DNA from 2 places in the Enterobacter dykesii genome. Region 1 is predicted to be linked to the other one. Evidence: predicted binding sites of a transcription regulator. Region 1 holds the regulator's gene; the other holds the start of a gene.
The links. Region 1 encodes PurR, which represses purine synthesis genes. Its sites were predicted from a motif close to CANGCAAACGTTTGCNTG; they were not measured.
Positions count from the first base shown of each region.

Region 2: a site for PurR is predicted at 13,973-13,990, ahead of raiA (ribosome-associated translation inhibitor RaiA). Genes of this name have one in related genera too.

Region 1 is NZ_CP126604.1:1,881,084-1,896,235, reverse strand. Features, by position in the region: gene F0320_RS09080 (FUSC family protein) at 1-1,653, shown strand, start outside; gene sodC (superoxide dismutase [Cu-Zn] SodC) at 1,632-2,150, opposite strand; gene F0320_RS09070 (aldo/keto reductase) at 2,231-3,127, opposite strand; gene F0320_RS09065 (DUF1289 domain-containing protein) at 3,176-3,415, opposite strand; gene eptA (phosphoethanolamine transferase EptA) at 3,565-5,190, shown strand; gene F0320_RS09055 (TetR/AcrR family transcriptional regulator) at 5,232-5,831, shown strand; gene F0320_RS09050 (alkene reductase) at 5,887-6,984, shown strand; gene gloA (lactoylglutathione lyase) at 7,085-7,492, shown strand; gene rnt (ribonuclease T) at 7,588-8,238, shown strand; gene grxD (monothiol glutaredoxin 4) at 8,283-8,630, opposite strand; gene F0320_RS09030 (C40 family peptidase) at 8,969-9,742, shown strand; gene sodB (superoxide dismutase [Fe]) at 9,865-10,446, shown strand; gene F0320_RS09020 (MFS transporter) at 10,485-11,651, opposite strand; gene F0320_RS09015 (YnhF family membrane protein) at 11,815-11,904, opposite strand; gene purR (HTH-type transcriptional repressor PurR) at 12,202-13,227, shown strand; gene punR (DNA-binding transcriptional activator PunR) at 13,245-14,156, opposite strand; gene punC (purine nucleoside transporter PunC) at 14,271-15,152, shown strand, end outside.
Region 2 is NZ_CP126604.1:3,445,811-3,460,962, reverse strand. Features, by position in the region: gene F0320_RS16425 (cytochrome C assembly family protein) at 1-399, opposite strand, end outside; gene ffh (signal recognition particle protein) at 566-1,927, shown strand; gene rpsP (30S ribosomal protein S16) at 2,044-2,292, shown strand; gene rimM (ribosome maturation factor RimM) at 2,308-2,847, shown strand; gene trmD (tRNA (guanosine(37)-N1)-methyltransferase TrmD) at 2,879-3,646, shown strand; gene rplS (50S ribosomal protein L19) at 3,690-4,037, shown strand; gene F0320_RS16395 (DUF2946 domain-containing protein) at 4,170-4,574, shown strand; gene F0320_RS16390 (PepSY-associated TM helix domain-containing protein) at 4,613-5,983, shown strand; gene F0320_RS16385 (OmpA family protein) at 5,986-6,471, opposite strand; gene dgcN (diguanylate cyclase DgcN) at 6,484-7,704, opposite strand; gene F0320_RS16375 (YfiR family protein) at 7,697-8,248, opposite strand; gene F0320_RS16370 (DUF2799 domain-containing protein) at 8,386-8,760, opposite strand; gene aroF (3-deoxy-7-phosphoheptulonate synthase AroF) at 8,975-10,045, shown strand; gene tyrA (bifunctional chorismate mutase/prephenate dehydrogenase) at 10,056-11,177, shown strand; gene F0320_RS16355 (SMP-30/gluconolactonase/LRE family protein) at 11,238-12,110, shown strand; gene pheA (bifunctional chorismate mutase/prephenate dehydratase) at 12,107-13,267, opposite strand; Phe leader region at 13,298-13,423, opposite strand; gene pheL (pheA operon leader peptide PheL) at 13,375-13,422, opposite strand; gene raiA (ribosome-associated translation inhibitor RaiA) at 13,534-13,875, opposite strand; gene bamD (outer membrane protein assembly factor BamD) at 14,144-14,881, opposite strand; gene rluD (23S rRNA pseudouridine(1911/1915/1917) synthase RluD) at 15,013-15,152, shown strand, end outside.

The DNA.
Region 1 (15,152 bases):
ACCGCCGCCATTATCGCCTTTCCGGTGGTTAACGTGCTCGACACCACCGAGCTGTGGGATATTGCCCAGGCGCGCGTCTGTGAAGTGATTGTCGGGATCCTCAGCGGCGGCTTCATGATGATGATCCTCCCCAGCACATCCGACGGCACCGCGCTCATCACCGCGCTAAAAACCATGCATACCCGGTTACTGGAGCACGCGAGCCTGCTGTGGCAACCGGATACCAGCGACGATATCCGCCTCGCGCATGAAAAGGTTATCGGGCAGATCCTGACCATGAATCTGTTGCGCATTCAGGCGTTCTGGAGCCACTACCGCTTTCGCCGCCAGAACACCCTGCTTAACTATCTGCTGCACCAGCAGCTGCGCATGACCAGCGCCATCTCCAGCCTGCGCCGGATGCTGCTCAACTGGCCGACGCCGCCTGAAAACACCCGAGCCGTGATTGAAACGCTGCTCGCGGCCCTTGCGCGCCCGGATGCGGACATTTACACCGTAGCGCGGATTATCGCTCCGCTCGCGCCGGCTGACGAGTACGACTACCGCCATCGCGCCTTCTGGCAGCGTCTGAACTACTTTTGCCGCCTGTACCTGCGCAGCAGCCGCTGGATTACGGCCGTCGAAAACGCAACCCCATTAACGGAGTTCAACGTCCCCGGCAGCCCGGCTCTTGCGCGCCATACCGACTATCTGGAAGCGCTGTGGAGCGGTTTTCGCACCTTCTGTGCGCTGATGCTGGTGGGGGCGTGGAGCATTACCACCCAGTGGGAGTCCGGTACGGCGGCCCTGACGCTTGCCGCCATCAGCTGCGTGCTTTACTCCGTTGCGGCCTCGCCGTTTAACTCGCTTACGCTGCTGCTGCGCACGCTGGTGCTGCTGTCGCTGTTCAGCTTCGTGGTGAAGTTTGGCCTGATGGTGCAGATAAGCGATCTGTGGCAGTTCCTGCTGTTCCTGTTTCCCCTGTTGACCACCATGCAGCTTCTGAAGCTGCAAATGCCTAAGCTGGCGGGTCTCTGGGGCCAGCTGATTGTCTTTATGGGCTCGTTTATCTCCGTGACGAATCCACCGGTTTATGATTACGCCGATTTTCTCAATGATAACCTGGCGAAGATCCTTGGCGTGGGGCTGGCGTGGCTGGCTTTTGCGGTGTTGCGTCCCGGATCCGATGCACGCAAGAGCCGCAGGCATATTCGGGAGTTACGCAGAGGGTTTGTCGATCAGCTCAGCCGTAAACCGCATCTGAGTGAAAACGAATATGAGTCGCTGGTCTATCATCACGTCAGCCAGCTGAATAACAGCCAGGACGCGCTGTCCCGGCGCTGGCTGCTGCGCTGGGGCGTGGTGCTGTTGAACTGCTCGCACGTGGTCTGGCAGCTTCGCGCGTGGGAAACGCGTTCCGATCCGCTGTCGCAGGTTCGTGATGTTTGCATCTCCCTGCTGCGCGACGTAATGAGCGAGCGAGGTGTCCAGCAGCGGCCGCTGGAAGCCACGCTGAATGAACTGCAGCGGATCTGCGATACGCTTGCACAGCATCATCTGCCCGCAGCCCGAGATTTGGCCTCGATAATCTGGCGCCTGCACTGCTCGCTCTCGCAGCTGGAACAGGCACCGCCGCCGGGAACGATTGGGGATCAGATCACGCCGCACGCATAGCGTGCCCCGCCGCCGCCGAGCGGTTTAGGCCGATCGGACATATTGTCGCCGCCGACATGGATCATCAGCGCCTTGCCTTTCACCTCATCCAGCTTTTTCAGTCGCGGCGCGACAACAGGATCGGTGGCTTTACCGTCGTTATTCACCACCAGCACGGGCAGATCGCCTAAATGCCCCATTCCCTCCGGGCCTTCATGCTTGCCGGAATGCTGCGGATCGAGGTGCCCTCCTGCCGCTTCCGCCGCCGACGGTTTACCTTCTTTTAAAGCGGGCTGACAGCTGCCTTTGGCATGAACATGGAAACCATGTTCACCGGGAGGGAGGGCTTTGAGGTTGGGGGCAAACTCCAGCCCTTTATCGGTTTCAGTGATTTTCACCGTTCCGATGGACTGACCCACACCCTGTGGGGTGACGAGATTCATTTCCACTTCGTCGCTGGCTGCCTGCGCCCCTGCGCAAACAACCAGCGTGACCAGTGCCAGAGCAAAACGCTTCATATGGCCTCCGCGGGTTATTTTTTGCCCCTTAAGTGTATACCAGGGGCAAAGATTTCACCGGAAAGTCACCTTCAGGCGGTTTATGGTACGTCGTAACCCAGCGCGGCCTTACGGATGCGGAACCACTGCTGACGGGTCATCTGTAGCTCCTCAGCGGCCAACGCGGAACGCACGCGTTCAATTTTACCGGAACCGATAATGGGCAGCGGTTTTGACGGCAGGCGCAGGATCCACGCGTAAACCACCTGTTCGATGCTTTCCGCGTTCAGTTCGCGGGCGATGGTTTCAAGCTCATTGCGCAGCGGCTGGAATTCCTCATCATTAAACAGGCGTCCGCCTCCCAGGCATGACCACGCCATCGGGCGAATGCGCAGCTGCTGCAGCTGATCGAGCGTACCATCCAGCAGCAGCGGCTGGTGTACCGGGGAAATCTCAACCTGGTTGGTGGCCAGGGTAAACGGCAGACGAGACTGAAGCAGCGCAAACTGTGCCGGGGTAAAGTTTGACACGCCGAAGTGACGCACTTTCCCACTCTGGTGCAGGTTCAGGAAGGCTTCCGCCACCTCATCGGCATCCATCAGCGGGTCTGGGCGGTGGATTAACAGCAGGTCGATACGATCGGTCGCCAGATTGACCAGCGACTGCTCGGCGCTCTTGATGATATGCGCGCTGTCGGTGATGTAATGACCTAGGGCATGTTCAGGTTTTGCCGTGGTGGCAATCCCGCACTTCGTGACGATCTCCATGCGATCGCGGAGTGCCGGAACCAGCTTGAGCGCCTCGCCGAACGCGGCCTCGCACTGGTAGTCACCGTAAATATCCGCATGATCGACCGTGGTGATGCCTAAATCGAGGTGCTCTTCAATAAAGCTCGCCAGCTGGAGGGGGGACATATTCCAGTCCATCAGGCGCCAGTAGCCCATGACAAAACGGGAGAATTCTGGCCCCTGGGGGGCAAGGGTAATTCGCTGAACCATAACATTTTCCTCAAGGATGTAATGTCATGAGTATACGCAATTACCGTGTTAAAAAAGTGAGGGTTGCTGGGGTTCTTCGGTCTCACCGGCTTTATTCGCGCGTATTTTGCGCAGAAGACGCTGTCGGCAGAGGCGTAACACGTCCTGCTTTTGCGTGTCGCTAAAGTTTTGCCAGTTAAAACGCTCATCGCGGGTACGCATGCACCCGCGGCAATATCCGCGTTCATCGACCTGACAAATACCCCGGCACGGGCTCTGGATGGGGAAAAACTCCAGCTGCTCTGCCACACTCACCTCCCGATAGCTCCTCTCACCTACAGTGAAGACGTTAATCGCGCCGCGTGCAAGGCCTGTATCACAGATTTGTGGCATTAAGGTTTCACTAATCTTCCCTCTCTATACTCGGCCCATCATGACAATAACGGGTCTACCGATCGATGTGGTTAAACAGAAAGTTACAATGTAACGACATTAAATTTACTCTGGGCTGTGCACTCTTTTTTACTCTGCTGAACGGGCTGTTTATCCAGCGCAGCTGGGCCATTATCGGCCCAGTCCATCTGCACGACTTCCTCTTTGCCGCCTCCGTCCCGCTGGTGCTGTTTTGCGGCTGGGTGATTGTTTTTAGCCTGCTTAATATCCCGTATCTCCGCAAGCCTCTGCTGATTGTATTGACGATCGGATGCGCCGCGGCGACCTATTTCATGTATACCTACGGCGCGGTGATCGATCAGAACATGATTGTGAACGTGTTCGAAACCAACTCTCAGGAAGCAACCGCCCTGGTGACCCCGCAGATGATCCTGTGGATTGTCATAGCCGGCCTCGTTCCCTCCGTGGCGCTGGCGTTGACCCGCATTCGTACCGGAAAATGGTGGTACGCGCTGCTGACGCGCGTTGCCGCGATGCTCGGCGCCCTGCTGGTGATTATCCTGATTGCCGCGCTGTTTTATAAAGATTACGCGTCGCTGTTCCGCAATAACAAAAGCATCGTCAAAATGGTCACCCCGGCGAACTATGTCAGCGCCGTGGTGAAGTACAGCAAAATGCGCTGGTTTGCCGGCGATCAAACGCTGGTGCGCATCGGTGAAGATGCCCATAAAGGGTCACTGATTACCGGTCAACAAAAGAAAACCGTTCTGGTGCTTGTCGTTGGCGAAGCCTCTCGCGCGGCAAACTACTCCCTGAACGGTTACGAACGCGAAACCAACCCGGAGCTGAAAAAGCACGACGTGATTAACTTCCCGCAGGCCTCCTCGTGTGGCACCGAAACCGCCGTTTCCGTTCCCTGCATGTTCTCCGGCATGACGCGCAGCAAGTACGATGCCGACCTGGCTCACCATCAGGAAGGTCTGCTCGATGTGCTGAAGCATGCGGGTATCAACCTGCTGTGGCGCGACAACGACGGCGGCTGTAAAGGCGCCTGCGATCGCGTGCCCCATACCGACATGACGCAGTGGAATCTGGATCAGTTCTGCAAAGACAAATCCTGTATTGATGATGTGAACTTCTACCGCCTGGACAACGTTCTGGACGGCGTGAAGCAGGACACGGTGCTGGTTATCCACCTGATGGGGAGTCATGGACCTGCGTACTATCATCGTTACCCGGACAATTTCCGTAAATTCACCCCCACCTGCGACACCAATGAAATTCAGGATTGCGACCATCAGGCGCTGATCAATACCTATGACAACACTGTCCTCTATACCGACAGCATGGTCAGCAAAACCATTGATGTGCTGAAAGCGCGCCAGTCGAGCATGAACACCGCGCTGATCTATCTCTCAGATCACGGTGAATCCTTAGGTGAAAGCGGTATTTATCTGCACGGTACGCCGTACATGCTGGCGCCGGAGCAGCAAACGCATATTCCGTTTATGTTCTGGCTGTCACCGGATTACGCGAAAAACTTTGGCATCAACGAACGGTGTTTGCGTGACCATGCAGCAAAAAATGCGGTTTCCCAGGACAATTTATTCTCAACCGTATTGGGTATGATGGACGTGAAATCAACGGTTTATCAACCGCAGCTGGATATACTGAGCGCATGTCGTCCGTAAACTCGCTTGCATTAGACCGAACGGTCTATTAGAGTGCGGCCATGAGCAGAAATACTGAACACGATACCCGCGAACATTTACTGGCAACCGGCGAGCGACTTTGCATGCATCGCGGGTTTACCGGTATGGGGTTGAGCGAGCTTTTAAAAACCGCTGAGGTACCGAAGGGGTCGTTTTATCACTACTTCCGGTCCAAAGAGGCTTTTGGCGTAGCGATGCTGGAGCGTCATTATGCTGGCTACCACCAGCGTCTGGCGACCCACTTTGCTTCGGGTGAAGGTAACTACCGGGATCGTGTTCTGAACTACTATCAGGAAACGCTGAACCAGTTCTGTCAGCAGGGCATTATCAGCGGATGCCTGACGGTCAAACTGTCTGCCGAAGTGTGCGATCTTTCCGAAGACATGCGCTCGGCGATGGATAAGGGTGCCCGCGGCGTAATCGCCCTGCTGGCGCAGGCGCTGGAAAAAGGCCGCGAAGAAAAAACGCTGGCCTTTTCCGGCGACCCCTTAATGCAGTCTCAGGTGCTCTACTCCCTCTGGTTAGGAGCCAACCTGCAGGCAAAAATTTCGCGCAGTGCCCTGCCGCTGGAAAGCGCGCTGGCACATGTGAAAAACAGTATTACTGCGCCAGGCGTATAACGGGCGCTTTTTTATTTACCCTATTACTAGTCGACTGGTCTACTCAGGAGTCTTTATGTCAGCTGAAAAACTGTTTACCCCATTGAAAGTGGGCGCCGTCACGGCGCCAAACCGCGTGTTTATGGCTCCGCTTACCCGTCTGCGCAGCATTGAGCCGGGCGACATCCCAACCCCACTGATGGGTGAATACTATCGTCAGCGCGCAAGCTCTGGCCTGATCATCACGGAAGCCACGCAGATTTCAGCTCAGGCTAAAGGTTATGCCGGTGCACCGGGCCTTCACAGCCCGGAGCAGATCGCCGCATGGCAGAAAATCACCGCGGGCGTTCACGCTGAAGAGGGTCGTATTGCGGTCCAGCTGTGGCACACCGGTCGTATCTCTCACAGCAGCATTCAGCCTGGCGGCCAGGCACCGGTCTCCGCTTCGGCCCTGAGCGCAAATACCCGTACGTCCCTGCGCGATGAAAACGGCAATGCGATCCGCGTGGATACCTCTATGCCGCGCGCGCTTGAGCTGGAAGAAATTCCGGGTATCGTGAACGACTTCCGCCAGGCCGTGGCCAACGCCCGCGAAGCCGGTTTTGACCTGATTGAGCTGCACTCCGCGCATGGCTACCTGCTGCACCAGTTCCTGTCACCGTCGTCCAACCATCGCACCGACCAGTACGGCGGCAGCGTCGAAAACCGCGCTCGCCTGGTGCTGGAAGTGGTTGACGCCGTATGCCAGGAGTGGAGCCCGGATCGTATCGGGATCCGCGTCTCCCCAATCGGTTCTTTCCAGAACGTCGACAACGGTCCGAACGAAGAAGCCGATGCCCTGTACCTGATCGAAGAACTTGCTAAGCGTGGCATCGCCTATCTGCACATGTCCGAGCCGGACTGGGCAGGCGGTAAGCCTTACACGGACGCTTTCCGTCAGAAAGTGCGCGAGCGTTTCCACGGGGTGATCATCGGTGCGGGGGCTTATACCCCGGAGAAAGCAGAAGATCTGATCGGCAAAGGGCTGATCGATGCCGTCGCGTTTGGCCGCGACTACATCGCCAACCCGGATCTGGTTGCCCGTCTGCAGAAAAAAGCGGCCCTGAATCCGCAGCGCCCGGAAAGCTTCTACGGCGGCGGCGCGGAAGGCTACACCGACTACCCTTCTCTGTAATCTCGCCATTGTTCATTGATAGCGGCGATACTTCGCCGCTATACTAAAACATCGTTTCTGTTCAAAAAGACAGTCTATTCCATTGGTTAATGAGGAAATTATGCGCCTACTTCACACCATGCTGCGCGTTGGCGACCTGCAACGTTCCATTGATTTCTACACTAACGTCCTGGGCATGAAGCTGCTGCGCACCAGCGAAAATCCGGAATACAAATACTCGCTGGCGTTTGTGGGTTACGGCCCGGAAACGGATGAAGCGGTGATCGAGCTGACCTACAACTGGGGCGTAGACAGCTATGAGCTGGGCACCGCCTACGGCCATATCGCGCTGGAAGTGGACAACGCGGCCGAAGCGTGCGAGCGCATTCGCAGCAACGGCGGTAACGTTACGCGCGAAGCTGGCCCGGTAAAAGGCGGCACCACCGTGATTGCGTTCGTGGAAGATCCGGACGGTTACAAAATCGAGCTGATTGAAGCCAAAGACGCGGGTCGCGGTCTGGGCAACTGATCCCTCAGGGCGCAACATGCGCCCGTTGTTTTACTGCATCACCCCGCAAAATTTGCCATAATGCGCTCTGCTTTTTCCCCTTGTAAGAGACCCTGATGTCCGATAACGCTCAATTTAGCGGTCTGTGCGACCGTTTTCGTGGTTTTTATCCCGTTGTCATTGATGTAGAAACAGCCGGATTTAACGCTAAAACCGATGCGCTGCTCGAAATTGCCGCCATCACGCTGAAGATGGATGAACAGGGCTGGCTTACACCGGACACCACGCTGCATTTCCACGTTGAACCTTTCGAAGGCGCAAACTTACAGCCGGAAGCGCTGGCGTTTAACGGTATCGACCCGCATAACCCGCTGCGTGGTGCAGTCAGTGAATACGATGCGCTGCACGCCATTTTTAAAATGGTGCGTAAAGGCATGAAAGAGAGCAACTGCAGCCGCGCCATCATGGTGGCCCATAACGCCACCTTCGATCACAGCTTTACCATGGCCGCAGCCGAGCGCGCCGCGCTCAAACGCAACCCCTTCCATCCTTTTGTGACCTTCGACACCGCCGCGCTGAGCGGCCTGGCTCTGGGACAAACGGTGTTATCAAAAGCCTGTATTACGGCTGGCATTCCGTTCGACGGCACGCAGGCGCACTCCGCGCTGTATGACACGGAGCGCACCGCAGAGCTGTTCTGTGAGATCGTCAACCGCTGGAAGCGTCTGGGCGGCTGGCCGCTGCCGATGGGCGACAGCGAAGAATAAAAAAAAGCGACCTTATCAGGTCGCTTTTTTATTTGCGCAGAAAATTACTCTGCGTCCGGCTCTTCGGTTTTGTACTTCGCCGCCGTCTCTTTGATCAGTTGCTGCAGTTCGCCGCGCTGATACATTTCAATCAGGATATCGCAGCCGCCAACCAGTTCACCGTCAACCCACAGCTGTGGGAAAGTCGGCCAGTTAGCATACTTAGGTAGCTCAGCGCGGATGTCCGGGTTCTGCAGGATATCGACGTAAGCAAAACGCTCACCACAGGCTGACAGCGCCTGAACCGCTTGCGCGGAGAAGCCGCAGCTTGGCAGCTTCGGAGAACCTTTCATATACAGCAGAATCGGGTTTTCAGCGATCTGGCGCTGGATTTTTTCAATAGTGGTGCTCATGTCTTGCTTCCTTTAACTTCTGTTACGGCATTCGTCTGACATTGTAGCGGTTCAGACTGGCATCGGAAAATAACATTTTTGTCACGTTTATACATTCTACCCCGAGTCACGAAAAGTTGCATTGCAAATGGTGTTTACCCCTGCGGCAGTCAGGGTTTTGCTTAGGGAGTGGGCAAATGTGCGACAGAACGATGAATTTTTTTGCACTTGCTAACGAAACAGGATCGTAGATTGAAAAATGCTATTAACTTTCTGGGTTTTTATAGATTAGAATCGACGGGCTTTGTAAATCACACGCGGGTATTATTGATGACCTGCATTTATCAGGGGACTGCCCAGTGGCGCGGATAAATAAAATCTCGATCACGCTCTGTGCTTTACTGTTTACTTCACTCACTTTCACGCCAGTGGCAAACGCCTCTCAGCAGGCGCGGCATTCTGCTGTACAAAAAAACCATCTGGTGAAAGCCACAGACCGTAAGAAAAAAACCACCGCTAAGAACGACAAGAAAAAAACACCGGCTCAGACGAAACAGACCGCTTCCAGCAAAACGAAAACAAAACCTTCCCGCACTGCCCACTCCGCTAAAAGTAAAGCTTCGCAAACCGCCGCTAACCTCGTTACTGAAAAATGCATCACGCGTAAAGGCCACAAGGCGAAATGCACGAAGGTCACGAAAATAGCGGAAGTGCATAAAGTGCGTGTACAGAAAGCGCAAAAGACCGCGATGAACAAACTGATGGGGCAGATTGGCAAACCTTATCACTGGGGTGGCAGTTCGCCGCGTACCGGGTTTGACTGCAGCGGCCTCGTCTATTACGCCTATAAAGATCTGGTCAAATTCCGCATTCCTCGCACCGCCAATGAGATGTACCACCTGCGCGATGCCTCACCGGTTGACCGCGGTGAGCTGGAAAACGGCGATCTGGTGTTCTTCCGCACTCAGGGTCGCGGCACGGCTGACCACGTCGGCGTGTATGTCGGCAACGGGAAATTCATCCAGTCTCCACGTAGCGGCCAGGATATTCAGATTACCTCTCTCAGTGAAGACTACTGGGTACGCCACTACGTCGGCGCGCGTCGCGTGATGACGCCGAAAACCATCCGCTAACCCCTGCCCTGCCGCATCCGTGGCAGGGTAAGTTCCTCTTTTGCATACCCTTTCAATTTGCTATCCTGTCCCTGTTGTCTGTGTGGTTATTGGCAACGCAAAATACAATAAGGAGAGAAGCAATGTCGTTCGAATTACCTGCACTACCGTATGCAAAAGACGCCCTGGCACCGCACATTTCTGCGGAAACCCTGGAATATCATTACGGCAAGCATCACCAGACGTACGTCACCAACCTGAACAATCTGATCAAGGGCACCGATTTTGAAGGCAAAACGCTGGAAGAGATCGTCCGCAGCTCAGAGGGTGGCGTATTTAACAACGCGGCTCAGGTGTGGAACCATACCTTCTACTGGCACTGCCTGGCGCCGAATGCCGGCGGTGAACCTGTCGGTGAACTGGCTACCGCTATCAACGCCGCATTTGGCAGCTTCGCGGATTTCAAAGCGAAGTTTACCGATGCAGCCATCAAGAACTTCGGTTCTGGCTGGACGTGGCTGGTTAAAGAGGCGGATGGCAAACTGGCTATCGTGTCCACCTCTAACGCGGGTACCCCGCTGACCACCAGCGCGAAGCCGCTGATGACCGTGGACGTGTGGGAACACGCTTACTACATTGATTACCGCAACGCGCGTCCGAACTACCTGGAGCACTTCTGGGCACTGGTTAACTGGGACTTTGTCGCGAAGAACTTCGCCGCGTAAGAGACACGCAGAAGGGTTCGCCCTTCTGCGTTTTTGGTTTATTCCGCAGCGCAGGCTGCTTCAGGCTGTTTACGTCCCGACATCATCACCAGCAGCAGGCCGAGCGCGGCAATAATCGCCCCCATCACCGGCACAAAGTTGTATCCCAGACCACCTGAAATCACGGCCCCACCGGCCGCGGCGCCCAGGGCATTACCCAGGTTAAACGCACCGATATTCACGGATGATGAAAGTCCCGGCGCCTCGTGCGCGACACGCATCACGCGCATCTGCAGCGGCGGCACCACGGCGAAAGTGGCGGCTCCCCAGACGACCATCGCGATCGCGGCCCCGAACTCATTACGCGCCAGCCACGGAATGGCAACCATGATGACAATCAGCAGGGTTAAGAAGCCCTTAAGCGTCCCGCTCACGGAACGGTCGGCAAATTTCCCGCCGAGATAGTTGCCGATCGAGAAGCCCACGCCAATCAGCACCAGCATCGCGGTCACAAAGAGAGGCGTTGCGTGGGTGATATCGTGCAGCACCGGTGAAATATAGGTGTAGAGGGTAAACATCGCCCCTGCCCCCAGCACGGTGGTGAGCAGCGCGGAGAGCACCTGCGGACGCATCAGCACCGACAGCTCTTTACGCACTTCCGGACGTTCACCGGCGCTGCCTTTCGGCAGGGAGAAGAACAATGCCACCATCGCGACCACGCCCAGCCCGGCCGTCGCCAGGAAGGACATACGCCAGCCGATCGCTTCTCCCAGCCAGGTTGCCGCAGGCACCCCGCCGATGTTGGCAATCGTCAGCCCCATAAACATGGTTGCCACGGCGCTCGCCTGCTTGTGTTTAGGCACCACGCTGGCAGCCACGACCGACCCCAGCCCAAAGAACGCGCCGTGGTTAAGGCTGGTCAGAATACGCGACAGCATCAATGTGGTGTAGTCCGGCGAAATGGCCGAAAGCACGTTGCCGAGGGTGAAAATCGCCATCAGGAAAATCAGCGCATTGCGGCGCGCGCGGTGCGAAAGAAGAAGCGTCATCAGCGGCGCCCCGACCATCACGCCGATAGCGTAGGCGCTAATTAACATCCCTGCCGCAGGGATCGAGACATCTACGCCCCGGGCAATAACAGGCAGTAACCCCATCGGGGAGAATTCTGTGGTGCCAATCCCAAAAGCGCCAATCGCCAGGGCCAGCAGGGGAAAATTGATTTTCATGCGTCAACTCCGGATGCCGTGTCATGTGGTGACACAGAACAAAGAAGCGGAAAGCATGACATCAATCACAAAAAATGAGAAGTTAACAAAATGGCAAAAGATTTTTGCCAGAGAAGTAACAATCCGGGGTGTCGGGAGGGAGAAGGCTCTCCCTCCGCGTAAATCAGTGCAGCGCAGCCGTCAGACCGGCCGCAACAATCAGAGCCAGCACAACAACGGTGGTGAACAGCGAAAACTTAAGATCGGAACTCATCAATTTTTCTCCTTTTAATCCCCACACGAAAAGTGAGCTTGCTCATTTTTGCACAGATTACGTCAAAAATCTTCCTAGATTTATACTGATAACCACTTTACCTCTTCCCCTTTTCATCAAGATAGGACAAAATTCCACGCTAAATTTATTAGCGTACCGGCCATTGACCCCCTCCTGACGTCCCGTGTCGTTTTCCCGGCGTGCCGCAATTCAAGATTGCGTGATAAGGGTGAGAGAAGGCAAACGTTTACCTTCAAGTTTTTCAGGAGCTTAGGATATGGTCTGGAGTGACATTTAATGGCAACAATTAAAGACGTAGCAAAACGCGCAAACGTTTCCACTACAACCGTATCACATGTAATTAACAAAACCCGCTTTGTGGCGGAAGAGACGCGCAACGCCGTCTGGGCAGCGATCAAAGAGCTGCACTATTCGCCAAGTGCGGTTGCGCGTAGCCTCAAGGTTAATCACACCAAGTCCATTGGATTGCTGGCGACCAGCAGTGAAGCGGCCTATTTTGCCGAGATCATTGAAGCGGTCGAAAAGAACTGCTTCCAGAAAGGCTATACCCTGATTCTGGGCAACGCGTGGAACAGCATTGAAAAACAGCGTGCCTACCTGTCGATGATGGCGCAAAAGCGCGTTGATGGCCTGCTGGTGATGTGTTCCGAGTATCCGGAATCCGTGCTGTCGATGCTGGAAGAGTATCGCCATATTCCGATGGTGGTGATGGACTGGGGCGAAGCGCGCGCGGACTTCACCGATTCCGTTATCGATAACGCCTTTGAAGGCGGCTATATGGCCGGTCGTTATCTGATTGAACGCGGTCACCGCGAGATTGGCGTGATCCCCGGTCCGCTGGAGCGCAACACCGGCGCGGGCCGTCTGGCCGGTTTTATGAAAGCGATGGAAGAAGCGCTGATCAACGTGCCGGAAAACTGGATCGTGCAGGGCGACTTTGAGCCGGAGTCGGGCTACCGTGCGATGCAGCAGATCGTCTCCCAGCCGCACCGTCCGACCGCCGTGTTCTGCGGGGGCGACATCATGGCCATGGGCGCGCTCTGCGCTGCCGACGAGTTGGGCCTGCGCGTACCGCAGGATATTTCCGTGATCGGCTATGACAACGTGCGTAACGCGCGCTTCTTCACCCCGGCGTTGACTACCATTCACCAGCCAAAAGACTCGCTGGGCGAAACGGCTTTCAACATGCTGATGGACAGGATCGTCAACAAGCGTGAAGAGTCGCAGTCCATTGAAGTTCACCCGCGTCTTATCGAACGCCGTTCCGTTGCGGACGGTCCGTTCCGCGACTACCGTCGTTAATCGCTTTACGGGGCCAGCTATGCTGGCTCCCGTAACCATTCCCGGTTTAGCGTTTCGCTGTCTCCCAGATAGTCCAGCAGCCACGCCATCGCAGGCGAGACATCATTTTGCTGCCAGGTGAGGCAGCAGGCCGCATCCGGGAACGGATTCTCCAGCGTCAGCTCAACCCACTCTCCGGTATCGATGCGCGGACGCGCAAAATGAACGGGCACCATCGCGACGCACAGCCCGGCGCTGAGGCACGTCGCCGATGATTCCCAGTCCGGAGCCACCACCCGCCGCTGGTTGTCCAGAAGCCAGGTGATACGCTTGGGCAATGAACGGGACGTATCCTCCAGCACCAGCGACGGCCAGTTGCGCAGCGTGTCATCGCTCAGCGGCCCGTCCATCGCCGCCAGCGGATGATCGCTTGCCACCACGCATTTCCAGCTCAGCATCCCCATATCGCGAAAGGCGTAACGTCCCCCGACCGGGATCGCCTGCGTGGCCCCAATCGCCATCTCTGCCCTGCCGTCCGCCAGCGCATCCCAGACGCCGTTAAACACCTCCTGCGAGACCCGCAGCTCGACGTCAGAAAAATGACGATAGAAATCGACGATCATCTGCCGGGTGCGCTCCGGCTTAACGATGTTATCCACCGCGATGGAAAGATGTCCCCGCCAGCCGTTAGCGATCTGCTGACACTGTTCGCGGGTGATCTGCATTTTTTTGATAACAGAACGCCCTTCCTTCAAAAACCACGCGCCTGCGGGCGTTAATTCCACATCACGATGCCGCCGTTCAAACAGCGGAACCGCCAGCCACTCCTCAAGCTGACGCACCGTGTAGCTGATTGCCGAAGGGACGCGGTGCAGCTCCTGCGCCGCACCGCTAAAGCTGCCGTTACGCGCAACAGCATCGACCACTTCAAGAGAATAATCTGACCACATTTTCTGCCTGCAAAATTTTTGAATGCACCCGCCAAATATTAGCGTTTCACAAGCGGCTTTGCACTCCCTACACTCAGCGCCAATGTATACCTGCCTCCTCAGGAGAATAAAATAATGCAACCCAGGAACGGTTTTTTAGTCTGGCTCGGCGGCTTAAGCGTGCTGGGCTTTTTGGCCACCGACATGTACCTGCCGGCGTTTGCCGCCATGCAGGAAGATTTGCAAACCCCTGCTGCCGCCATCAGCGCCAGCCTGAGTTTGTTCCTCGCCGGTTTTGCCTTCGCGCAGCTGCTCTGGGGACCGCTCTCGGATCGCTTTGGTCGTAAACCGGTACTGTTGCTGGGCCTGGCCATTTTTGCCGTGGGCTGCCTGGGGATGCTATGGGTACGCGATGCCGCCTGGCTGCTGGTGCTGCGGTTTGTTCAGGCCGTGGGCGTCTGTGCCGCGGCCGTGACCTGGCAGGCGCTGGTCACCGACTACTATCCGGCTAACCGCACAAACCGTATTTTCGCTACCATTATGCCGCTGGTGGGTCTCTCACCTGCCCTCGCTCCCCTGCTGGGCAGCTGGATCCTCGCGCATTTCGACTGGCAGGCCATTTTCGCCACGCTGTTTGCCATTACCCTGGTACTGATGCTGCCGGCGTTCGCCCTCAAGCCCGCGCATAAAAAAGAAGCGCATGCAGACGCGAAGCCGATTACCTTCACGTCTCTGCTCAGCACCAAAGCGTATCGCGGGAATGTCCTGATCTATGCCGCCTGCTCGGCAAGCTTCTTCGCGTGGCTCACCGGCTCGCCGTTCATTCTGCACGATATGGGCTACAGCCCGGCAGCCATCGGCCTGAGCTATGTTCCGCAGACCATCGCGTTCCTGGTAGGCGGTTACGGCTGCCGCGCGGCGCTGCAAAAGTGGGAAGGTCAGCAGATGCTGCCATGGCTGCTGGTGCTGTATGCGCTGAGCGTTATCGGGACCTGGGCCGTTGGCTTTATTCCGGGT
Region 2 (15,152 bases), 1.6 Mb from region 1:
AAAGAGCGACAGGCCGATATGCACCAGCATCCCCGGCGTCGCCTCCAGATGCGTAATGAATTCATTAGGCATAAAGGTGGCGAGGGCCAGATTGATCAGCGCGAAGGTATAGACAATCGGCAGCAGCAGCCAGCCGCGATTTTTAGACGCGACGATGGTCATTACCGTACAGATCATCAGGCTGACCAGCGAGCCGACGTTGAGGACGCTCAGGTTTTGCACGCTGCCGTCGCCGGGAATGATGCGTGATTCCAGCGCAAACGCGTGGCTAATCAGTGCGATTACCGCGGAAAGAATAGCCATGCGCCGCCAGCCGCTGTTTTTTTGCAGCAGGCCGGGAACGATCAGCGCGAGGCTGACAGAGTAGGCAACAAGGGCGATCAGTGCGAAAACAGGCATATAGGCATCGACAGTTGTCTTAATAAGAAAGAGAAGCAGTATAACGTTACGTGACGCCTGCTCCAACCGTTGCATAACAACAAAGGCGCCTTCATGTTATACTCCGGCAAAATTCTGTGTATGTGTCGCCCATGGCGGCCCAACGTTTCTACTCAGGCGAGAGACAATGTTTGATAATTTAACCGATCGTTTGTCGCGCACGCTGCGCAACATCAGCGGCCGCGGACGCCTTACTGAAGAGAACATCAAGGAAACGCTGCGCGAAGTGCGCATGGCACTGCTGGAAGCAGACGTCGCGTTGCCGGTTGTTCGTGATTTTATCAACCGCGTAAAAGAGAAAGCGGTTGGTCATGAAGTTAACAAGAGCCTGACTCCGGGTCAGGAGTTCGTCAAAATCGTTCGTAATGAACTGGTTTCGGCGATGGGCGAAGAGAACCAGGTGCTTAACCTGGCGGCTCAGCCGCCGGCCGTGGTGCTGATGGCGGGCCTGCAGGGTGCGGGTAAAACGACCAGCGTCGGTAAGCTGGGTAAATTCCTGCGTGAAAAGCACAAGAAAAAAGTGCTGGTGGTCTCTGCGGACGTCTATCGCCCGGCGGCGATCAAACAGCTGGAAACTCTGGCCGAGCAGGTCGGGGTAGATTTCTTCCCGTCCGACGTGGCGCAGAAGCCTGTCGACATCGTTAACGCGGCGCTGAAAGAAGCGAAGCTGAAATTCTACGACGTGCTGCTGGTGGATACCGCCGGTCGTCTGCACGTTGACGAAGCGATGATGGACGAGATCAAGCAGGTGCATGCCTCTATCAACCCGGTAGAGACCCTGTTCGTTGTCGATGCCATGACCGGTCAGGATGCGGCGAATACCGCAAAAGCGTTTAACGAAGCGCTGCCGTTAACCGGCGTGGTGCTGACCAAAGTGGACGGTGACGCCCGCGGCGGTGCGGCGCTCTCCATTCGTCACATCACCGGTAAGCCGATTAAGTTCCTCGGGGTGGGCGAGAAAACTGAAGCGCTCGAGCCGTTCCACCCGGATCGTATTGCCTCCCGTATCCTCGGCATGGGCGACGTGCTGTCGCTGATCGAAGATATCGAGAGCAAGGTTGACCGCGCGCAGGCCGAGAAGCTGGCCAGCAAGCTGAAAAAAGGTGACGGTTTCGATCTCACCGATTTCCTTGAGCAGCTGCGCCAGATGAAAAACATGGGCGGCATGGCCAGCCTGATGGGCAAACTGCCTGGCATGGGCCAGATCCCTGACAACGTAAAAGCGCAGATGGATGACAAGGTGCTGGTGCGTATGGAGGCGATCATCAACTCGATGACCCTTAAAGAGCGCGCTAACCCGGACATCATCAAAGGTTCCCGTAAACGCCGCATCGCGGCCGGTTGCGGCATGCAGGTGCAGGACGTTAACCGCCTTCTGAAACAGTTCGACGACATGCAGCGCATGATGAAGAAAATGAAGAAAGGCGGCATGGCGAAGATGATGCGCGGCATGAAAGGCATGATGCCACCCGGTTTTCCAGGGCGTTAATCGCTTTTGAGATTGCTTTTTGCCCGAAAATGAGTAAAATTTTCGGGCTTTTAATATGACACCCGGGCTCCGTTCCTCGATGGGGCCCGGTTGTTTTATTCACACAAGAGGATGTTATGGTAACTATTCGTTTAGCTCGTCACGGCGCTAAAAAGCGTCCGTTCTACCAGGTTGTTGTGACTGACAGCCGTAATGCACGCAACGGTCGCTTCATCGAGCGCGTTGGTTTCTTCAACCCACTGGCCGCTGGCGCAGAAGAAGAAACTCGTCTGGATCTGGATCGTATCGCTCACTGGGTTGGCCAGGGCGCTACTGTTTCCGATCGCGTTGCTACGCTGATCAAAGCAGCAAACAAAGCAGCTTAATCTGTCACGGTGGTCATGATGAGCAATAAAGCACCTGTTGAACCGATCGTATTGGGAAAAATGGGTTCTTGCTACGGTATCCGTGGTTGGCTCAGAGTGTTTTCCTCCACTGAAGACGCTGATAGCATTTTTGATTACCAGCCCTGGTTTATCCAGAAAGGCGGTAAGTGGGAAGAGGTCGAGCTGGAAAGCTGGCGTCACCACAATCAGGACATCATCATCAAGCTGAAAGGCGTTGACGATCGTGATGCCGCGAATGCGCTGACTAATTGTGAAATTGTCGTGGATTCGTCGCAGTTGCCACAGCTGGAAGAGGGCGACTATTACTGGAAAGACCTTATGGGTTGCCAGGTAGTGACCACTGAAGGCTACAGCCTGGGGAAAGTCATCGATATGATGGAAACCGGGTCAAATGACGTTCTCGTCATTAAGGCAAACCTGAAAGATGCATTTGGCATCAAGGAGCGGTTGGTTCCGTTCCTCGATGGACAGGTTATCAAGAAAGTCGATCTCACTACTCAAACCATTGAAGTAGATTGGGATCCTGGTTTTTAAATTCTCCGGATAAACGGTAAAAGACGGCGCTATGTGGATTGGCATAATTAGCCTGTTTCCTGAAATGTTCCGCGCGATTACCGATTACGGGGTAACTGGCCGGGCAGTAAAGAATGGCCTGCTGAGCATCCAGAGCTGGAGTCCTCGTGACTTTACTCATGACCGGCACCGTACCGTGGACGATCGTCCTTACGGCGGCGGACCGGGGATGCTAATGATGGTGCAACCCTTACGGGACGCCATTCACACAGCAAAAGCCGCGGCAGGTGAAGGCGCAAAGGTGATTTATCTGTCACCTCAGGGACGCAAGCTTGATCAAGCGGGCGTGAGCGAACTGGCGACGAATCAAAAGCTGATTCTGGTCTGTGGTCGCTACGAAGGGATAGATGAGCGCGTAATTCAAACCGAGATTGACGAAGAATGGTCTATCGGCGATTACGTTCTCAGCGGTGGTGAGTTACCGGCAATGACGCTGATTGACTCCGTCGCCCGGTTCATTCCGGGGGTTCTGGGCCATGAAGCTTCGGCAACGGAAGATTCCTTTGCCGATGGGTTGCTGGACTGTCCACACTATACTCGTCCTGAAGTGTTAGAAGGGATGGAAGTACCGGCGGTGTTACTGTCTGGAAACCATGCCGAGATACGTCGCTGGCGTTTGAAGCAGTCGCTGGGCCGAACCTGGCTTAGAAGACCTGAACTTCTGGAAAACCTGGCTCTGACTGAAGAGCAAGCAAAGTTGCTGGCCGAGTTCAAAACAGAACACGCGCACCAGCAGCATGAACATGATGGGAATGCGTAATACGCTCCCGAATATCAGTTTACCCAGGATAAGAGATTAAATTATGAGCAACATTATTAAGCAACTTGAACAAGAGCAGATGAAGCAGGACGTACCTTCCTTCCGTCCAGGTGACACCGTGGAAGTGAAAGTATGGGTTGTTGAAGGTTCCAAAAAACGTCTGCAGGCATTCGAGGGCGTGGTTATCGCTATTCGTAACCGCGGTCTGCACTCTGCATTCACTGTTCGTAAAATTTCCAACGGCGAAGGCGTTGAGCGTGTCTTCCAGACTCACTCTCCGGTAGTTGACAGCATTGCTGTTAAACGTCGTGGTGCTGTACGTAAAGCTAAACTGTACTACCTGCGTGAGCGTACTGGTAAGTCTGCTCGTATTAAAGAGCGTCTGAACTAAGATTCGCTTAAGCGACATCCTGTTAGAAAGGGCTGGCCGAAAGGCTGGCCCTTTTTTTATCCCTGCGCACCTCTCGCGTTAACCCTTTTGTCATAAATCATTTACAATGCTTGCCTCTTGAATGGAGGTGAAGTGGATAACGTACTGCATCAGCCTGACCGGAAACGCGCAGCGGCCTTGACCGCGCTGTTTGCGATCCTGCTGATCGTGGTGGCGCCGCTGATCTCCGTCTCATTGCAGAAAGATCCCATGAGCGCGATGCCGGGTATGCATCATGATATGAGCATGATGTCGATGGACGAGCATCAGGGCGATATGCCGCATACGATGCCTGTCGACCATGCGGAAGCGTGCGGCTACTGCGTGCTGTTAGCGCATGTCCCTGGCGTGATGCTGGCGCTGATCGTCCTGCTCTGCGTGATGCTTCAGAGGCTTCGCGTTAAGCCGCCGCGCCGGGCGGTCAACCACTGGCACTTTTTCCCCTGGCTTTATCCTGATACCCGCGCGCCGCCGCGGCAGTCTGCTTTTTCCCTTTAAAAATTAATCGATAACTTTTTGCCTTAAAAAGGAAAAGTATGACTACCTGCACTCCGCGCGCGGCATGGGGAAACCTGCTGCGTCGCCTCCATTTCTACGTCGGGCTTTTTGTCGGCCCGTTTATCTTCTTTGCCGCGCTGACCGGTACGCTGTATGTGGCGACTCCGCAGCTGGAAAACGCACTCTACCGGCACGCGCTCCACACGGATTCCGTGGGCGAGCCGCAGCTTCTGGCGGAACAAATCGCCGTGGCGGAAAAAACCGTTGGATCAGATTTACGTTTGCACGCCGTGCGTCCGGGGCTGGTTGAGGGTGAAACCACCCGCGTGATGTTTGCTGACCCGAAACTTGGGCCATCGGAGAACCGGGCTATCTTTATCGATCCGGTGAGCCTGGCGGTGCTGGGAGATCTGACGGTATACGGCACCAGCGGGATTTTACCCCTGCGTCAGACCATTGATTACCTGCATACGTCCCTGATGCTGGGCAACATTGGGCGCCTTTACAGCGAGCTTGCGGCCTCGTGGATGTGGGTCGCCGCGCTGGGCGGTATTGCCCTGTGGTTTTATACCCGGCCCAAACGGCGGATCAATAATCGCTTCCAGAATCGTCGTCGCATGCACGTGACGCTGGGCTGGAGTCTGCTGGGCGGAATGCTGTTGTTCTCAGCAACCGGCCTGACCTGGTCTCAATGGGCAGGCGGGAACGTTGATAAGCTGCGGGCAGAGATGAACTGGCTTACCCCGCAGGTGAACACGACGCTTTCCGGCCAACAGGAGATCGTGGATGAGTACGCCGAACACCGTGGCCATCACGGCGGCATGATGATGCCGGAAATGGCGATGGATCTGACGCAGTTTGACGGAGTATTAAGCGCGGCCCGTAACGCAGGAATTGATGCCAACAGGCTGGAGATCCGCCCGGCAAAAACGGCGGATAGCGCCTGGACCGTGACGGAAATCGATCGCAGCTGGCCGACTCAGGTGGACGCCGTTGCGGTTGATCCTTCGACGATGCAGGTCCTGGACAGAACCCGTTTCGAGGATTTCCCGTTAATGGCAAAACTGACCCGCTGGGGCGTGGATTTCCATATGGGGATCTTATTCGGGCTGGTGAATCAGCTGCTGCTGGTGGCGTTCGGCCTCGCCCTGTGCGTGCTCATCATTTGGGGTTACCGGATGTGGTGGATGCGTCGTCCGGCACGGTCGGCAGTGAGTCCGGTACAGACGCTTTGTCAGAGCTGGCTGGCGCTGTCAGGATGGGGAAGAGGGGTTACGGTGGTAATCAGCATACTGCTGGGGCTGGCCTTGCCGGTCATGGGCATGAGTCTGGCGCTGTTTGTTCTGGTGGACTGGCTGCGCTGGCGAGCGGCAACCAGGGTGACGCTCGCCGAATCATCCGCTAAATAACCCTATGGCGTGCTGATCACCACTGCAACGCGGCGGTTTTCAGCGCGCCCTTGCGGAGTGCTGTTGCTCGCAACCGGGTATTTTTGACCTAACCCCCGCGTGGTGAGATTGCTGCGCGGGATATTGGCTCCCTTCGCCCAGGCATCGGCTACGGCGTTGGCGCGTTTTAACGACAGCGCTTCGTTGTAGCGTTCTTCACCGTAATTATCCGTGTGACCGTCCATCCGCGCGTGGTTCAGGCCGGTTTCCGCCAGACGAGAGGCCATGGACTGGATTTGCTTTTCACTTTCCGGGCGCAGCCTGGCGTCATTTTTATCAAACAGGATGGTGTCCGACATGCCAAGTGACCAGTCACCGTTCAGTTCGTTAAAACCGTAAGACTTCATCGCCGTAATTTGCTCAGGAGTGAATTTGCCTTCCGGCGGCGACTGGCAGCCTGCCAGAACCAGTGAGGCCAGTACTATCGGCGCGAAGTAACGTTTTAACATAGTGTATCCTTTCTAACTTATTGTTTTCGTACGCTGGTTTTTCACCTGGTACATGTTGCGGTCAGCCCTCTCCAGTAATGCTTCCACAGAAGCATTTTCCCACGCCAGAGCAAAGCCAATGCTGAGTGACATCGATGCTTTTTGTCCGTTATGAAGATCAAACGGACGGATAAACTGCTGCGAAAGCGCAGCACAAATGTGTTGAACCTCAAGCTCAGAGTGAACGCCGTAGAGCACCATGGCAAATTCATCACCGCCAAGGCGGTATGCCTGATGACGTTTATCGCCAAACTCCATCATTCTGCTGGCGACTTCTATCAGCACGCAGTCTCCTGCCGCGTGTCCCCAGGTGTCGTTAATAAACTTAAAATTATCACCGTCGAGGAAGAGCAGGGCCGAGTTTGTTTTGGCAGAATGGTCATTCATTAAGGCCGAAATGCTGTTACGAAACGCCGCGCGGTTGGCAAGACCGGTAAGCGGGTCGTGCATGGCGGTACGCAACAGCTGGGCATTTTTGGCCTGAAGTTTCAGTTGCCACTCTTCCATTTCATCCAGAAGGCTGTTGAAGTCCTCGCCAAACTGGTGAAACTCTTCGATACGGCCGTCTTTCACCCGCCGGGAGAAGTTGCGGTTCGTGCGTACGTCATGCACGACGTCGGTAATGTTCTGCAGGGCCGTGACCATCCCGTGATGCAAAGACTGGGTAATGATGAGCACGACCACGGCGGCAAAGAGAATGCAGCCGGTCAGTACGGCAAACGACATCCAGATGAAATGGCCGATCAGGCTGTCACGCGCGGTAAGGCGAATTTCGCCGATCGTTGCGCCGTTATGCATGATGGGCTGCGCAACCGGTACGGGGAAAAGCCAGCGGCTGACCAGTGCACCCAGCGTGTCGTTGTTGTCCTCCGGGTTCCAGGACCAGTAGGCAAACCGCTTTTTATGCGCGTTAATGACCTCGGCCACGGCAAACTGCCCCTGTTTGCCCAGCGCAGCCAGCGTTTCGTTGGCCGCCAGCGAGTCGTTGAACACCAGCGAGGCTTCCAGGCTGTGGCTCATTGTTGCGCCGGTTAATTCGAGATTCTTTTGCGCGTATTGTTTTAACGTCACGACGGAAGCAAAACAGAGCAGCAGCCATATTAACGTCATCGTGATGATGACGCTTATCATGCTGTTTCGCCTCAACGTTCTTTTAAACGTCGGACGTGGCGTTGAAGTGAAATCTTTATCCATGCTGCTTATTCCGTGCCAGCATTAATACATCCGGATTGACTCTTACGCCACTGCGAGTTAATGCATCCAGGTTGACAGCAAACCGTACCTGGCCGCGATCGATTATCAGGCAAAAGGCACTGCCAATTACACATTCCGGATTTTGCTCTGAGATTAATAGCAACGCTCTGCCCTGATATTGGCTTATTAATTCAAGTTGTTTTGCCGGTGATTCAGACCCGAAATAGATCGCATCGCACGTCGCGGCCAGGGCTTCCCGATCGTTACGTACAATAACTGGCGTATAAGGTAACTCGTTATGCCCCTCATCGCCGCTGAGGGCGTGCGTATAGTGAGAAGTGGCGTAGATGCAGAGTTTAGGCTGCCCGGAAAGTGACGGCCATCGCGTATAGCTCACAATACCTGAGACAATCGAGCGCACCGATTTATCCGTCTCCGAAAGCGTGCCTGCCGCAGCAGGGCCCACCATAAGGAACAGCATTAACACCAGAGAGAGTCGGAAAAAAGAGATCAAGAATAAATTTCTCACCAGAATCCGCCACATCGCTCCGGAAATAGATGTCTTTAAGAGTTGCGGGCAGAATACCATTGTTTATCAGGGCCGTCATTATGTCAGAAATAGCATGAGGCCGACCTAAGCTAAATCCTACTGTTGTTTATTTTCCGGTGGATGAAAATAGATTAATTCAGTCTGCTGGAGCGCATACTTTCATCCATCCCTTGCTGCCATGACGCACGCAGTTTTGCCGCGTTTTCGGCTGTATCGCAACTGGCAGGGAAAGATTTGCCGGCTAATCCCCAGGCGTGAATAAACCCTTCTTCGCAGACTTTCTTCTGACCGTCAGCATAGCCGCGAAGATATTCGCTACGATCAACCTGTGTGTCGTTAAAACTATCGGCCAGGGCCTGGTTATCTTTAACCGGCAGGCCATTCATGGCGTCTTCTTTACCTGCATCAAACCAGGATGGGCTGGTCCAGTCGGGCTGGAAGGTGTAAGGATTGATCTGACAGCCCGTTAAAAACAGCGACAACAGCGCGAGAGCAATTGAACGCATAGCCATTCTCCTTTTTTCTTCAGCATAGCCTGGCTAAAGAAAATCTGTGTGTAATTTAAAGTTTACGTTTTTATCGGCTGATTTTTGCATTAAATTGGCGCTTGTAAAGTAATGTGTACGTATTTTGGATTGAAATGTTTACTTTTTATGGTATCGTGGTTTCACCTCATTGAGGAATACAACTATCGCAAACGAGCTTTACAGGATCGCCATCATGCAAAAAGACGCGCTGAACAACGTACATATCACTGACGAACAGGTGTTAATCACTCCGGATCAACTGAAAGCGGAATTTCCGCTGAGCGTCGCGCAGGAGGCTCAGATCGAGCACTCTCGCCAGACCATTTCTGACATTATCGCCGGCCGCGATCCGCGCCTGCTGGTGGTATGCGGTCCTTGCTCCATTCACGATCCTGAAACCGCCATTGAATATGCTCGTCGATTTAAAGCGTTAGCGGAGGAGGTCAGCGATAGCCTCTATCTGGTGATGCGCGTCTATTTTGAGAAGCCACGTACGACCGTCGGCTGGAAAGGGTTGATTAACGATCCGCACATGGATGGCTCGTTTGACGTGGAAGCAGGCCTGAAGATTGCGCGTCGCCTGCTGGTGGAGCTGGTCAGCATGGGGCTGCCGCTGGCAACCGAAGCGCTGGACCCTAACAGCCCGCAGTACCTGGGCGATCTGTTCAGCTGGTCGGCGATTGGCGCGCGAACCACGGAATCGCAAACCCACCGCGAGATGGCGTCTGGCCTGTCAATGCCGGTTGGCTTTAAAAACGGTACCGATGGCAGCCTGGCGACGGCGATCAACGCCATGCGCGCTGCTGCGATGCCGCACCGTTTCGTCGGTATCAACCAGGCGGGCCAGGTCTGCCTCCTGCAAACGCAGGGTAACCCGGACGGCCATGTTATCCTGCGCGGCGGGAAAGCACCGAACTACAGCCCGGCGGACGTGGCGCAGTGTGAAAAAGAGATGGAGCAGGCGGGACTGCGCCCGGCACTGATGGTAGATTGCAGTCATGGTAATTCGAATAAAGATTACCGTCGCCAGCCTGCGGTTGCGGAATCCGTGGTCGCACAGATCAAAGATGGCAACCGTTCGATTATTGGTCTGATGATTGAGAGCAATATTCATGAAGGCAATCAGTCATCTGAACAACCGCGTAGCGCAATGAAGCACGGCGTCTCCGTGACGGATGCTTGCATCAACTGGGAAACCACCGATGCGCTGCTGCGTGAGATCCACAAAGATTTGAACGGCCAGCTGGCGACGCGTCTGGCTTAAGAGGTTAGTTATGGTTGCTGAATTGACCGCACTGCGCGATCAAATTGATGAAGTGGATAAGGCGCTGCTGGAACTGCTGGCGCGCCGCATGGCGCTGGTAGCCGAAGTCGGTGAGGTGAAAAGCAAATACGGCCTGCCGATTTACGTCCCGGAGCGCGAAGCCTCAATGCTGGCCTCTCGTCGCAAAGAGGCCCAGACGCTGGGCGTTTCGCCTGATTTAATTGAAGATGTTCTGCGTCGCGTGATGCGGGAATCCTATTCCAGCGAAAACGACAAGGGCTTTAAAACCCTCTGCCCGTCCCTGCGGCCGGTGGTGATTGTCGGCGGGGCTGGTCAAATGGGGCGTCTGTTTGAAAAAATGCTGACGCTTTCTGGATATCAGGTGCGCATTCTGGAAAAAGAGGACTGGGCGCATGCTCCGGAACTCATGAAAGATGCCGGGATGGTTATCGTCAGCGTACCGATCCACGTGACGGAGCAGAGCATCGGGAAGCTTCCTCCTTTACCGAAAGATTGCATTCTGGTGGATCTGGCCTCCGTCAAAAATGGTCCGCTGCAGGCGATGCTGGCTGCGCATACGGGCCCGGTGCTGGGTCTGCACCCGATGTTTGGCCCGGACAGCGGCAGCCTGGCTAAGCAGGTGGTGGTTTACTGCGACGGTCGTCAGCCGGAAGCCTATCAGTGGTTCCTGGAACAGATTCAGGTATGGGGCGCGCGACTGCACCGCATTAGCGCGGTTGAGCACGATCAGAACATGGCGTTTATTCAGGCGTTGCGCCACTTTGCGACGTTTGCCTACGGTCTGCATCTGGCAGAAGAGAATGTGCAGCTTGAACAGCTTCTGGCGCTCTCTTCACCTATCTATCGTCTGGAGCTGGCGATGGTCGGGCGCCTGTTTGCTCAGGATCCGCAGCTTTATGCGGACATTATTATGTCCTCCGAGAACAACCTGGCGCTCATCAAGCGCTACTATCAGCGTTTTGGCGAAGCCATTACGCTGCTGGAGCACGGAGACAAGCAGGCGTTTATCGACAGCTTCCGCAAGGTCGAGCACTGGTTTGGCGATTACGCGCAGCGTTTCCAGAGTGAGAGCCGGACGCTGTTGCGCCAGGCAAATGACAGTCGCCAGTAATGCGATGATGTATATACTGAAAGCCAGCAATGCTGGCTTTTTTTATTTTGGGGAACTGTCATGGCTGAACCGCAGCTGCTGTTGAATTACACCGGGCATTTGCCTGAATGCCCGACGTGGAGCGCAGAAGAGCACGCGCTCTACTGGGCCGATATTCTGGAAGGGGAGATCCACCGCTACCATCTGCCAACGGAAGAACACACCGTGCTTTCTTTCCACGAGGAGGTGGGCTGTTTCGCGCTGCGGGAGCGCGGCGGGTTTATCGTCGCCATGCGTAATGGCATCTGGCTTGCCGATAAGCATGGCCTCCTGCAGCGCAAGGTGTGCGATAACCCCTCTAACCCGCAGCTCGCACGCTTTAACGACGGCGGCACCGATTCTCTGGGACGATTCTACGCGGGCACGTTTTGGGGGCCGGGAGATTACAACGGTGCCCTGCTGATGCGCATCGACAACGACCTGACGCCGAAAGTGATCCAGTGCGATATTCACGGCCACAACGGCTTAGCGTTTAGCCCGGATAATCAATGGATGTTTACTTCAGATACGCCAAATGGCGTTATTTACCGAACGCCGCTTGATGAGCAGGGCGAACCCGGCAGGCGTGAGGTGTTTCGTCAGTTTAAAGAAGGCGCAGGGATACCGGACGGCGCGGCGATGGATGTGGAAGGCTGCTACTGGAGCGCGCTGTTTGACGGCTGGCGTATTGCGCGTTTTTCTCCGCAAGGGGAACAGCTGGAAGAATATCGCATGCCGGTTCGTTGCCCGACGATGGTCTGCTTTGGCGGCGATGACATGAAAACGCTGTTTATTACCACCACGCGGGAAAATATGGATGCGGACGAGGTGGCGAAGTATCCGCTCTCCGGCGCCATCTTCACCCTGCCGGTGAACGTGGCAGGGATGAAGAAAAGCCGCTTTATCGAACGTTAGGTCGGATCGACCGGGACGACGTTTTCGCTCGGATAGCAGCCCAGCACCTTCATGGAACGTGTGATCTCGCCCAGTTCGCGCAGGGCCTTCTGCATGGAAGCAGACTCCAGGTTGGCCTGGATATCGAGGTAGAACATCTCTTCCCACGGGTTACCGTGGATTGGGCGTGATTCCAGCCTGGTCATGATCAGGTTGTGGTTACGCAGCACCAGCAGGGCTTCAACCAGCGCCCCAGCCTGTTGGCCGGTCGCCATCAGCAGCGTGGTTTTGGCCGGCACCTGGTCTGATACATTGATTGCCTTGCGGGCCAGCACCACGAAGCGGGTGATATTTTGCGTCTGGTTCGCCAGGTTGCGTTCCAGCACCTGTAAACCATACAGTGCGCCGCCCGCTTCGCTGCCGAGAGCAGCTACGGTTGGGGAGTTAGCCTGCGCCACTTTTTCCATCGCCGCCGAGGTGCTTTCGGTGTACTCAATTTTCCAGCTCGGATAGCGGTTCAGGAACTGGCTGCACTGCTGGAACGGCTGTGGATGACTGTAAACCGTTTCGATCTTGCTCAGGTCGGTTGATCCGGAGACCAGCACGCAGTGATCGATTGGGATCGTCAGCTCGCCAACCAGCGACAGGCTGGTGTGCTGCAGCAAATCGTAAACGTCGTTGATGGCGCCGGAGCTGGTGTTTTCAATAGGTACGACGGCGTAATCCGCCTGGCCGGTCTCAACCTGATTAAATATGTCGGCAAACTTCGCGCAGCCGCTCTCAATAAATTCTTCGAAATGGCGTGCGGCATACTGACGTGCGGCCAGGTGAGAATAAGATCCTTTCGGACCGAGGAAGGCGATACGCGCAGAGTGTGGATTGGTTTTGTTCAGATGCTGCTGGAGCAGCGCTTGCTGGGTGAGAACGGAGTCTTCAATGATGAGCTGGAATAACCGGGTAATGTAGTGGGCATCGAGGTGATGCGCTTTGCCGAGCTGAATAAGACGTTCCAGCAGATCCCGCTCGCGGTCAATATCACGGACCGGACGATGGGAGTCCAGCTTGGCTTTGCCCACTTCAACGGCAAGCGCGCGGCGTTCGGCCAGCAGCGCCAGCAGTTTCTCATCCAGCGCGCTGATTTTTACTCGCAGATCCAGTAACGGGTTTTCCGGTGTCATAGTGTTGTCGGTCTCATTTTATCGTTATCAATAAAAAAGGCCCCCCGGTGTGGGAGGCCTTGTTGTTCGTCTTCGCATTCTTTATCACACGACGAAACGCCTCCCGTTCAGGGGAAGGTAAAAAAGAATGCGAAGAAGAACGGCGTAAGTTTCATAAAGTCATCCTGTGATTGATACCGTTAAAGTACCCGCACTGTTTTCACCCTGTCAATAAAAAACAAAAAACGCGCCCGAAGGCGCGTTGGCGGTACACTCAATTTAAAGGATTACTCTTCTTCAACTTCTTCCGCGAAGCTGGCGTCTTTCACCGATGTTGCGGCGCGACGGGCTTCACCTTTGTGTTGCACTTTATTGAGCTGCCGTTCCAGCTTGTTGATCAAATCGTTAATAGCGGTGTACATATCCTCGTGTTTTGCGCTGGCGACCAGATGGCCGTTTGGAGTATTGATAGTTGCGTCAGCGATGAAACCCTGAGGCTCCTTGGACAGGATGATATGTGGATTAATCAAATGAGTTTGCCATTTATCCAGTTTGGCGAGACGGTCTGCGACGTGTTGGCGGATTGCCGGAGTAATTTCCATTTGTTTACTGGTAATGTTCATTGTCATAAATTTTACCTCTTGTCTTTCCGTCTTGGTGATTCCAGCATACCCGACCTAATGTCAAAATGTGTGATTTAGATCACGTTATTTTGTCGGTTTTTGTCAGGGAATCTTTTTTGTGAGGCAGGGCAGGAAGAGGTGAGATTTACCTTGTCGAAGGAAAAAATTGGGGCCATAGTTGACTGGATGTGTTGGGGCTTAAGCGCTTCAGCGACGCGCTAAAATGAATAAAAAAACGGCAGCCTTTGGGCTGCCGTTTTGTATTGAGGCAAGATCAGGTGTTGCTGCTGTTCGCGGCGATGATTTTCGCCACTTTTTCAGCCTGAGCGGTCATCTGCATCTGACGATAGGCATTTTCCATCAGCTTCAGGCCGTCGCGCGTTGCCTGAGTATCCGGGTAATCACGCAGCATACCTTCTACGCGGTTAACCACAGCAACCCATGCACCACGGCGGGTATAGTATTCCGCTACGGAGTATTCATATTTTGCCAGACGATCTTTCAGGAATACCAGACGTTTGGTCGCGTCGGTCACGTACTGACTGTTCGGATAGCCGCGCACAAGCTTGGAGAAGTCATTGAAGGCATCACGCGCATGCTGCGGGTCACGGTCGGAACGATCCACGCCGAAGAAGCCCTGCAGCGCACTGTCGTCCAGCGCCATATTGGTGAGGCCGCGCATGTACATCACGTAGTCGATGTTAGGATGAGTCGGGTTCAGACGCATGAAACGATCGATGGTTGCCTGAGCCAGAGGCAGATCGGCATTTTTATAGTATGCGTAGATGAGATCTAACTGTACCTGCTGCGAATACGGACCAAATGGATAGCGATTATCCAACGCTTCCAGTTGCGTTATCGCCTGTTTCCAGTTACCGTCCTGCAACTTTTGTTGTGCAGTCGCATAGATTTCATTCGGCGGATTGTCAGGGACCTGTTCATTTGAACCGGAGCAGCCCACCAAAGCCAGGCTCAACGTGGCCGCTGCCACCAGATATTTCATGCGCGTCATGACGTTTTGACTTTCCTCAAATGTTTGTCCGGGAGAAACTCTGTTCCTGCTCCCGATTAAGACCAGCTACAATAGCACACTATATTAAACGGCAAAGCCGTAAAACCCAACGTTAAACGAAGAAGCAGTTTATGGCACAACGAGTAGAACTCACCGCAACAGTCTCCGAAAATCAGCTCGGTCAACGCTTAGATCAGGCTTTGGCCGAATTGTTCCCTGATTATTCGCGTTCACGCATAAAAGAATGGATCCTTGACCAGCGCGTGCTGGT